Regions from separate parts of the Streptococcus sp. Marseille-Q5855 genome, predicted to be linked through region 2. Evidence: riboswitches for the same ligand, from Rfam matches in the RefSeq annotation. Region 2 holds a riboswitch; the other holds the start of a gene.
The links. A riboswitch is a leader RNA that binds a small molecule or an ion and turns the genes downstream of it on or off. The one in region 2 is predicted to bind thiamine pyrophosphate.

Region 1 (5,411 bases), on a different contig from region 2:
GCAATCTTTTGGACTTCCTTGTCCTCATCTTCAGACCAATCTAGTTTAATTTCTGAAACAATCTGCCCAGGGCGATTTTTCAAGACATAGATGCGGTCGCTGAGACTGAGGGCCTCCTCGATACTATGCGTGATGATCAAGGTTGTTAGCTGCAACTGCTTATGAATCTCAAGGTACCAAGCGTGGAGTTCCATCTTGGTCATCTCATCCAAGGCACTAAAGGCTTCATCTAAGAGAAAGAGCTTGTGCCCGAAAAGATAGGTACGAAGTAAGGCTACACGCTGGCGCATCCCACCACTGAGTTCATGAGGGTATTTATCTCTTACAGCTGTCAACTGAAAGGTCGCAAGAATTTCATCCGCGCGAGCAATAGCTTCCGCCTTATCCACCTTTTGAATCAAGAGGGGCAGAATGATATTACCAAGCACCGTCTTGTGCTCCAAGAGCAAGTCCTTTTGCAACATATAACTCACGCGCCCCTTGGGATTTTCTTCACCATCAAGGACAATTCTCCCTGACTGAACTTCTAAAATCCCTGCGATCAGATTAAAGAGGGTGGTCTTTCCTACACCACTTGGACCTAGGATGGAAACCACTTCACCTGAAGTCACTTTCAGATTGATGTCCTCTAAAATCCTCTCCTGACCATAGGCATAACTGACGTGTTCTAGTCTAATTTCTGTCATTATTTCACAAATTCGTTAGTGAAGCCTTTATCTGTCAAGTCTTCTTTAAGGATACCATTTTCTTTATCCCATTTGTAGAAGGCATTCCAGCGAGCTGCATCAAATTGACCCCATTTTTCCTTGTCGCTTGCGTATTCTTTTGACAAGTATTTTTGAGATTCGATGACAAAGTCACGTTTTTCCTTGAGTTCAGGTGCATTCTTAATGAGGATATCCGCAGCTTCTTCTGGATGTTCCATAGCGTATTGGTAGCCTTTTTTGATAGCTTGGATAACTTTGCGAGCTTCTTCCTTGTTGTCTTTCAAATAGTCGTTGTTGGCGATGATGACTGGTGAGTAGTAGTCAAATTCTTTAACGTAGTCTTTCAAGTACATGAAATTAGCATCTACACCTTGAGATTTAGCAAGGATACCATCCCATCCATAGTAGATCCAAGCAGTGTCAAATACTCCATTGGCAATCGGTGTGATAGAGTTTGAATCGTTGTTTGGTACTTTTTCGACTTTATCAAAGTCCCCACCTTGTGACTCTACCAATGTTTTCAACATAGCAAGTTCAGTTGGGTCATTCCAAGTTCCGTATTTCTTCCCAACCAAGTCTTTAGGACTATTGATATTGTCAGACTTACGAGAGATGATTCCTGATGTATTGTGCTCAACAATAGCTGCAACGGCAGTAATTCCTGCTCCTTTTTCCAATTTTTTAGCCATATAGTCTTGGAAATACACTGCAAATGGTGCCTTACCGTTAATGACTAAGTCAGAAGAACTTTCTTCTGGTGGCAATTTCAAATCAACATCCACTCCAGCTTCCTTGAAATAACCTTTTTCCTTGGCCACATAAAGCCCTGTGTGGTTGGTATTTGGTGTCCAGTCTAGGATAAAGTCGATCTTCTTGAGTTCTGCTTCTTTATTGTCCTTAGAAGCAGTTCCTTGACCACAAGCTACAAGCACAACAGCTACAAGAGCTGTTAAAACAGTTAAAAACACTTTCCATGTTTTCTTCATTTCAATTTCCTCTTTTCTTTTTCAGAAACATTCTTATTCTACGAACGTTTCCATTTAATAACATATTTTTCACTAATATCGACCAACTTCATACCCAGAAGACTGATAATCGATACCAGAATAATAATAGCAAACATGGTATCATACTGAAACAGTTTCTTGGACTGAATCATGTAGACACCTAGTCCTTCAAAGCCTCCCAACCACTCAGATACTACTGTTGTGATAAAGGCGTAGGAGACACTGACCCTCAGACCAGCATAAAAGTAAGGCAGGCTGACTGGAATTTTAAAATGCCACAGGATTTGCCAAGACTTGGCCCGCATCAGACTAAACAAGGTCAGCATATCCTTGTCACAATGCCTAAAACCGTCCAAAATGCTGACGATAATTGGAAAGGTTGTCGTCAAGATAATCAAGACAATCTTGGGCAAAATCCCATAACCGAGCCACAAGACCAAGATAGGAGCTATAGCAATGGTTGGAATGGTCTGAACGACCACCATCATAGGGTAAATCAGGTCATTGAGCCAAGTCAAACTATCCATAAGTATAGCCATGAGACAGGCAATCAAGACTCCCAAAATCAGTCCCAATAAAGCCACTCTCAAGGTGGCCCAGCTATGGTGCCAGAGAAATTCTCTGGCACGAACAAAGGACTGGAGAATTTCAAGAGGTGTCGGCAGGATAAACTTGGGGAGAAGTTTAAGAAAACCTGCTAACTGCCAGATTGACAAGACTCCCAGAAAGCCCAATAGACTAATGTGTCGTCTCAGTATACTTTTCAAGTTTCTCATCAATACTTAAAATCTCTCCTACATTTATTTTGACATTGGCAAAGACATTATCTGCCTCCTGCCCTGCCACTTCCAGCGCTTCTTTGAGAATACGCATAAGCTCATCAAACTCCCCTTCCAAGACCGTTTCAAATGGTGTCACCACCATGGTCACTTCTTGAGCTTGCAGATAAGCAATGACCTGATCGATAACAGCAATCCGATCAATCCCCTGTGCTAGGGGTAAAACTTGCAAGGCAATGCTTGCTTTCATAAAAACCTCCTCTTCTCATTTTCCTTTGACAAAAAGAAAAACCTTTACCATATATGGAAAAGGTGCAGAATAGACTAAGTATCGTTCCCTACGCTGGCATTACCCAGATCAGGTGCGGTCGAAGTTTAACACTTCCTCTCAGACTGTACACAGACTCCCATATATTATATAGATATATGATAGCGCAAAATAAGAAAAATGTCAAGGAAACTGCTTACAGAAAAGAGCAGGAAAAATTTCCTACTCCAATTTTCTATACTCGTTCTCCATCACTGTTTACTCTGTAGCCATCCACCGTCGTATTGACAGCTAAGGCACCCGAAGAGTAAGAATAATACCACTTACCAGAAACTTGATACCAGCCTGTTTTCATTGCCCCTGAACTATCCAGATAATACCACGAGCCATTTTCCTTTAACCATCCTGTCTGCATTTCACCAGATGATTTCAAATAATACCAGCTAGAACCATCTTTCAACCATGCCGTTGATTTAGACCCATTTGATTTGAAATGATACCAACTACCATTTATTTTCTTCCAACCAACAGTCAATCCATTATTTGAGCTATAATTAGAGCTATTTCCTGATTGATTCTGATAATTCTGTGAAGAGGTTACTCCCTCTAGCTGGATATAGCGACGACTTCCGTTATAAGCCGTATAACTCAACCACTTGTAGCCGTCTTTTTCGAGAATTTGATCATAATGAACCTTCTCCCCAGGATAATAGTAATCAATCGCAGTTGCGCTAGCTAGGGGTTCAGTTTTGATAGCAGACTTAGACTTGAAATAATGTGTTCCTCCTGTTGAAGAAAGACTAGAATTACCTAGAGGATTTTTATTCACAGCCTCCAATTGAACATAACGATAGCTTCCGTTATAAGCTGTATAACTCAACCACTTGTAGCCGTCTTTTTCGAGAATTTGATCATAATGAACATTCTCCCCAGGATAATAGTAATCAATCGCAGTTGCGCTAGCTAGTGGCTGATTTTTGATAGCAGACTTAGACTTGAAATAATGTGTTCCTCCTGTTGAAACTGAGGTTTGACTATTCCCAACACTGCCACCAGCCAAATCTTTAAAATGAATAAATCCTGTCATCGTATTTGCTTTTATACTTCGTTTATTATAGGCTTCTGTATAACCATAGTTATATTCCTCGATCTCAATCTGATCTCCCATTACATTTGACACCCAGGCAACATGCCCATAAGTTCCTGCAGTAGACCAAGCAATGGAGCCAATCGTCGGTGTATTATCTACACGATAGCCTTCACGACGAGCACGATGCCCCCATTCATTCGCATTTCCATAAGCCCTTGGAATCTCAAAACCATTGACATTACTCAAACGAAAGGCTGCAAAAGAAGTACACTGACGAGAATACATGCGCCACTGATCAATCTCCTGGCTCCCATTTTTATAATAAACAGGATAATCATCCCCTCGCGCAATCGATCCATTTCCTCCAGAATAGGCATAGACACTATCACTCGCTGCTAACATCAATCCTACTACTAAAAAAGGAACAAGCTTTTTAACTGACATCTTCAAGTAATAACTTGTCCCTCTTACTATAAACGGTAAAATTTTCATTCTTCCTCCTTGAAAATAATATAGTACTCAATGAAAATCAAAGAGCAAACTAGGAAGCTAGGCGCAGGCTGTACTTGAGTACGGCAAGGCGAAGCTGACGTGGTTTGAATTTGATTTTCGAAGAGTATAAATCGAAGATTGCCTTCACTTAAACTATTCGGAGAAAAAAGAAAAAGTGAGAAAATTTCTCACTTTAGTCAAGATAATGAATCAAATTCTTTTCTGTAAGAATATCTGAATAAGTAAAGGATTCAACATAAACATTAGCTTGTTTATCTCCTTCAACGTTCCCAAATTCCACAATAAATAGGGATGGATAAACTTCAATTAGCTTACCCAATCTATTTTTTTGGCGCTTACGTCCATTTTCCAAAGTCATTTCAATTACATGACCCTCATGTGCCTTGATTTCCTCTTTGATTTTTTTCATCTTAGCTACATCTGTAAATGCATCTGTCATTTTATGCCTCCCTTTTTGAGATACTTGAAAATTTATTGTATTCTTTTTGGAAAATCAATTCCACTGTTCCACGAGCTCCACTACGGTTTTTCTCGATAATAACTTCCACCTTATTATTTGGGATACCGTCCTCTTCTTCACCACCACGCTCATAGTAATCGTCACGATAGAGAAAGGCTACGATATCAGCATCCTGCTCAATAGACCCAGATTCACGAATATCAGACAAGACTGGTCTTTTATCCTGACGTTGTTCTACACCACGAGACAACTGACTCAGAGCGATTACTGGAACCTTCAATTCCTTGGCTAGGATTTTCAACTGACGTGAAATTTCTGAAACTTCTTGTTGGCGGTTTTCTCGCCCAGTTCCCGTGATAAGCTGCAAGTAATCTATCAAAATCAAACCTAGATTGCCCGTTTCTTGAGCCAGTTTACGAGAGCGAGAACGAATCTCTGTAATTCGAATCCCTGGCGTATCATCGATATAGATACTGGCGTTGGCTAAATTACCTTGAGCAATGGTATACTTTTGCCACTCCTCATCAGTCAATTGACCCGTACGGATAGAATGCGATTCCACCAAACCTTCTGCCGCCAACATACGA
Region 2 (5,411 bases):
GGAATGGCACCGATGTCCAGTGTAGTCAATATTCTAGCGGGAATCATGATGGGACCTGTTTATGCTTTGGTTATGGCTACAGTGACAGCCTTTATCCGTATGACGACTCAAGGGATTCCGCCTTTAGCTCTCACAGGAGCGACTTTTGGAGCCCTTCTAGCAGGTCTCTTTTATAAGTATGGTCGAAAATTTTATTTTTCTGCCTTGGGAGAAATTTTGGGAACAGGTATTATTGGTTCTATTGTTTCCTATCCTGTTATGGTACTCTTTACAGGATCAGCTGCTAAGCTTAGCTGGTTTATCTACACTCCTCGATTTTTCGGAGCAACCTTGATTGGTACAGCGATTTCCTTTATTGCCTTTCGATTTTTAATCAAGCAGGAATTCTTTAAAAAAGTGCAGGGATATTTTTTTGATGAAAGGATAGACTGATGCAGGAATTGACAAATCCTTTTCCTATAGGCTCTAGTTCCCTCATTCACTGTATTACCAATGAGATTTCTTGTGAGATGCTAGCAAATGGGATTTTGGCTCTGGGATGCAAACCTGTCATGGCAGATGACCCCCGTGAGGTTCTTGATTTTACTAAGCAAAGCCAGGCATTCTTCATCAATTTGGGGCATTTGTCAGCTGAGAAGGAAAAAGCAATCCGTATGGCAGCTTCTTATGCAACTCAAGTTTCTCTCCCAATGGTAGTAGATGCGGTTGGCGTAACGGCTTCATCCATTCGTAAGAGCTTAGTTAAAGACCTTTTAGACTATAGACCCACGGTCCTTAAAGGAAACATGTCAGAAATTCGAAGTCTTGTTGGCTTAAAGCACCACGGCGTTGGTGTCGATGCGAGTGCTAAAGACCAAGAAACTGAGGATTTACTTCAAGTCTTGAAAGACTGGTGTCAGACCTATCCTGGTATGTCTTTCTTAGTTACTGGCCCCAAGGACCTCATCGTTTCGAAGAATCAGGTCGCTGTACTGGGAAATGGCTGTGCAGAATTAGACTGGATAACAGGGACAGGAGACTTGGTTGGAGCTTTAACAGCTGTTTTTCTCAGCCAAGAAAAGACTGCCTTTGAAGCTTCTTGCTTAGCAGTCTCTTATCTCAATATCGCTGCTGAGAGAATAGTTGTTCAAGGAATGGGATTGGAAGAATTTCGTTACCGAGTACTCAATCAGCTTTCGCTTCTAAGAAGAGATAAAAACTGGTTAGATGCCATCAAAGGAGATGTTTATGAATAGAGAAGCACTTAGACTATATCTGGTAACCAATCGCTATCAAGATTCCGTGGAAAGCTTTATTGAAAAGGTTGAGACGGCCTGCCGTTCAGGGGTTACCATAGTCCAATTACGAGAAAAAAATCTCACAACCAATCAATATTATCAACTGGCAAAACAAGTCAAGGAAATAACAGATGATTATCAGGTACCCTTGATCATCGATGATCGGTTGGATGTTTGTCTTGCGGTTGATGCTGCTGGTCTGCATATCGGAGACGATGAACTACCAGTTTCGGTTGCCCGACAAGTCTTGGGACCTGAAAAAATCCTCGGTGTAACTGCTAAAACAATAAAAAGAGCTCTGGAAGCAGAAACATCAGGTGCAGATTACTTGGGGACAGGAGCCATTTTCCCAACCACCACCAAGGAAAATGCGCCCATTACTCTGATATCGACCTTGAAAACAATTTGCCAAACGGTTGACATTCCAGTAGTTGCTATCGGAGGCTTGACTTCAGAGAACATTGACCAACTTATGGGCACGGGCATAGCTGGAGTAGCTGTAGTGCGTGATTTGATGCAGGCAGAAGATATAGAGGCAAAAACGCAAGTCTTTTTAACAAAGTTGCATGACATTATTTCCTAACTAATACTCAATGAAAATCAAAGAGCAAACTAGGAAGCTAGTCGCAGGTTGCTCAAAGCCCTGCCTTGAGGTTTTAGATAAGACTGACGAAGTCCGTTCAAAACAGTGTTTTGAGGTTGCAGATGGAAACTGACGTAGTTTGAAGAGATTTTCGAAGAGTATAAAAACTCTCTAATTCCCTTAAAGTGGGAACTAGAGAGTTTTTTTCTTAATCTTTAAAAGTTGTATGGTTGACTGGGCCAGAACCATGACCAAGTTGAGGAGCGTCTTGAATAGCTTTTGTGATAAAGGCCTTGGCCTTATCAACTGCCTGATAAAGGCTTTTTCCCTTGGCTAGTTCAGCCGTAATGACTGCAGCAAAGGTACATCCAGTACCATGGGTGTGACAGGTTTGAATTCGTGGACTTTCCCAGACAAATTGCTCATCCTTGGTAAAGAGGAAATCCTTGGCACCACCTTCGAGATGGCCGCCTTTGATAACAACAGACTGAGGACCAAACTCTTTTAAAATCAGGTGACCGGCACGCTGCATGTCTTCGGGGTCATGGATTGAAAAACCAACAATCTCTTCTGCCTCAGGAAGATTTGGCGTAATAATCGTTGCTAGAGGTAGTAAGTTTGTTTTGAGATAGTCTCTAGCACTTGAGTCGATCAAGGCATCTCCACTAGTCGCTACCATAACTGGATCTAAAACATAGGGACAATCCAGCTTTTTAAGATAGGGCTGGATGATTTCCATAATTTCGGTAGTTGCCAACATTCCAGTTTTTACAGCCTGAGGTGGAATATCCGAAAAGACACTGTCCAATTGGGCTTTCAACATTTGAGGAGAAACGTGCTCGATTAATTGAACGCCTCTGGTATTTTGAGCGACAAGACTGGTCACAACGGCCATTCCATAGACATCTCTCGCTTGGAATGACTTTAAATCAGCCATAATGCCAGCACCGCCACTTGGGTCAGTTCCTGCAATGGTCAAAGCAACGGGTAAATAAGTCATCTAAAACCTCCCAACCAACTGAAGTTTGTATTCTTAAGAACAAGCTAATCTGTTTCAGGAAGGCAATAGAAGACTGCTAGTCCCCATTATCATTTCCACTTCCATCAGCTAGCATTACCTAGATTGAGTCAAAGGGTCTAACAGTTGTTAATCTCAGCTTTACGCACCCCTAGTGGTTGTTTTCTTTTTTCTTTAGTATAGCATATTTTTATTGTTTATATAGTAATATTTGACTGCAAATCGCTTTTCAAATGATTAAAATCCTATTTTTCGACAAAAAGATTGATTTTATGATTGACGAATGTAGATTTTGATAGTATACTAATAACTGTAATCGACAAACGTAGATTTAGGAGGTGTGATTATGCAGATTTCAGATGCAGAATGGCAGGTCATGAAGATTATTTGGATGCAAGGAGAGCAGACCAGTACGGATTTAATCAGGGTTCTGGCGGAGCGGTTCGACTGGTCCAAGTCAACCATTCAAACTCTTTTGGCTCGTTTGGTTGAGAAAGAGTGTTTGACTCGGAAAAAAGAAGGCAAGTCTTTTGTTTATTCAGCCCTTTTAACTTTGGACCAAAGTCGGGATTTACTTGTCCAAGACATCAAGGACAAGGTTTGTTCCCGTAGGATTAAGAACTTGTTGGCTGATTTGATTGCTGAATGTGATTTTACTTTGGCTGACTTAGAAGACTTGGAAGCTGTGATTTCTAAGAAGAAATCAAGTGCTGTAACAGAAGTAAAATGTAATTGTATGTAAAGGAGACGTCATGTTAAATAGTATTGTAACCATTATTTGTATTGCCCTTATCGCGTTTATCTTGTTTTGGTTTTTCAAAAAGCCTGAAAAATCTGGACAAAAGGCCCAGCAAAAAAAGGGCTACCAAGAGATTCGAGTGGAAGTCATGGGAGGCTACACTCCTGAGTTGATTATCCTCAAGAAATCAGTGCCAGCCCGCATTGTCTTTGACCGTAAGGACCCGTCACCCTGTCTGGACCAAATTGTTTTTCCAGACTTTGGTGTACATGCGGACCTGCCAATGGGTGAAGAGTATGTAGTGGAAATCACGCCTGAGCAGGCTGGAGAGTATGGTTTCTCTTGTGGCATGAATATGATGCACGGTAAGATGATTGTAGAATAGGAGAATGATATGACTGAAATTGTAAAAGCAAGTCTTGAAAATGGTGTTCAAAAAATCCGTATCACGGCAGACAAAGGCTATCATCCAGCCCACATTCAACTGCAAAAAGGAGTTCCTGCTGAGATCACCTTTCACCGTGTGACACCTTCAAACTGTTATAAGGAAATTCTGTTTGAAGAAGAAGGCATCTTAGAACCAATCGGCGTAGATGAGGAGAAAGTCATTCGTTTTACACCTCAAGAATTAGGCCAACATGAATTTTCTTGTGGTATGAAGATGCAAAAGGGGAGTTATACAGTTGTTGAGAAGACTCGAAAATCTCTATCACTTTTACAGCGTTTTTGGATTACTAGTATCTTTACTGTGCCTCTTGTGATTCTCATGATTGGGATGTCGACAGGAGGAATTAGTCACCAAGTCATGCGTTGGGGAACCTTTTTAGCCACAACACCGATTATGCTAGTAGCAGGTGGTCCTTATATCCAGAGTGCTTGGGCTAGTTTTAAAAAGCACAATGCCAACATGGATACCTTGGTTGCTCTGGGAACCCTAGTGGCCTATTTCTATAGCTTAGTTGCCCTCTTCGCTGGTCTCCCCGTTTACTTTGAAAGTGCTGCATTTATCTTCTTCTTCGTTCTTATGGGAGCCGTTTTTGAGGAGAAAATGCGGAAAAATACTTCCCAAGCTGTGGAGAAATTGCTGGACTTGCAGGCTAAAACAGCAGAAGTCTTGCGTGAGGATAGCTATGTCCAAGTTCCTTTGGACCAAGTCAAGGTAGGAGACCTGATTCGAGTGCGTCCCGGTGAAAAGATTGCTGTTGATGGTGTCGTAGTAGAAGGTATCTCTAGTATTGATGAGTCTATGGTGACAGGTGAGAGTCTGCCTGTGGACAAGACAGTTGGAGATATTGTGATTGGTTCAACCATCAATAATAGTGGAACGCTTGTTTTTAGGGCAGAAAAAGTTGGTTCAGAGACAGTTTTGGCTCAGATTGTCGATTTTGTGAAGAAAGCTCAGACCAGTCGTGCGCCGATTCAGGACTTGACGGATAAGATTTCAGGCATTTTTGTCCCAGCAGTTGTCATTTTAGGGATTGTGACCTTTTGGATTTGGTTCGTCTTGCTCAGGGATAGTGTAGTCGTGCTTGGAGCGAGTTTTGTCTCTTCTCTTCTCTATGGGGTGGCGGTTTTGATTATCGCCTGTCCTTGTGCCTTGGGGCTCGCAACACCGACAGCCCTTATGGTGGGGACAGGACGCAGTGCCAAGATGGGAGTTCTCCTCAAAAATGGAATGGTTCTACAGGAAATCCAGAAAGTCCAAACTATTGTCTTTGATAAGACTGGAACTTTGACGGAAGGGAAGCCTGTGGTAACAGATATCATCGGCGACGAAGTAGAAGTGCTTGGATT

Region 1: another riboswitch for thiamine pyrophosphate. It lies ahead of OC529_RS09065 (MTH1187 family thiamine-binding protein); the one in region 2 lies ahead of thiD (bifunctional hydroxymethylpyrimidine kinase/phosphomethylpyrimidine kinase).

Annotation. Positions count from the first base shown of each region.
Region 1 is NZ_CAMPPR010000006.1:545,467-550,877, forward strand. Features, by position in the region: gene OC529_RS09050 (ABC transporter ATP-binding protein) at 1-686, opposite strand, end outside; gene OC529_RS09055 (ABC transporter substrate-binding protein) at 686-1,693, opposite strand; gene OC529_RS09060 (ABC transporter permease) at 1,732-2,490, opposite strand; gene OC529_RS09065 (MTH1187 family thiamine-binding protein) at 2,453-2,743, opposite strand; TPP riboswitch at 2,812-2,914, opposite strand; gene cbpD (choline binding-anchored murein hydrolase CbpD) at 2,997-4,343, opposite strand; gene OC529_RS09075 (Veg family protein) at 4,537-4,803, opposite strand; gene dnaB (replicative DNA helicase) at 4,805-5,411, opposite strand, start outside.
Region 2 is NZ_CAMPPR010000004.1:192,667-198,077, reverse strand. Features, by position in the region: gene thiW (energy coupling factor transporter S component ThiW) at 1-432, shown strand, start outside; gene OC529_RS06190 (hydroxyethylthiazole kinase) at 432-1,235, shown strand; gene thiE (thiamine phosphate synthase) at 1,228-1,860, shown strand; gene OC529_RS06180 (hypothetical protein) at 1,871-1,993, shown strand; gene thiD (bifunctional hydroxymethylpyrimidine kinase/phosphomethylpyrimidine kinase) at 2,069-2,860, opposite strand; TPP riboswitch at 2,944-3,041, opposite strand; gene OC529_RS06170 (CopY/TcrY family copper transport repressor) at 3,225-3,620, shown strand; gene OC529_RS06165 (cupredoxin domain-containing protein) at 3,631-4,002, shown strand; gene OC529_RS06160 (heavy metal translocating P-type ATPase) at 4,012-5,411, shown strand, end outside.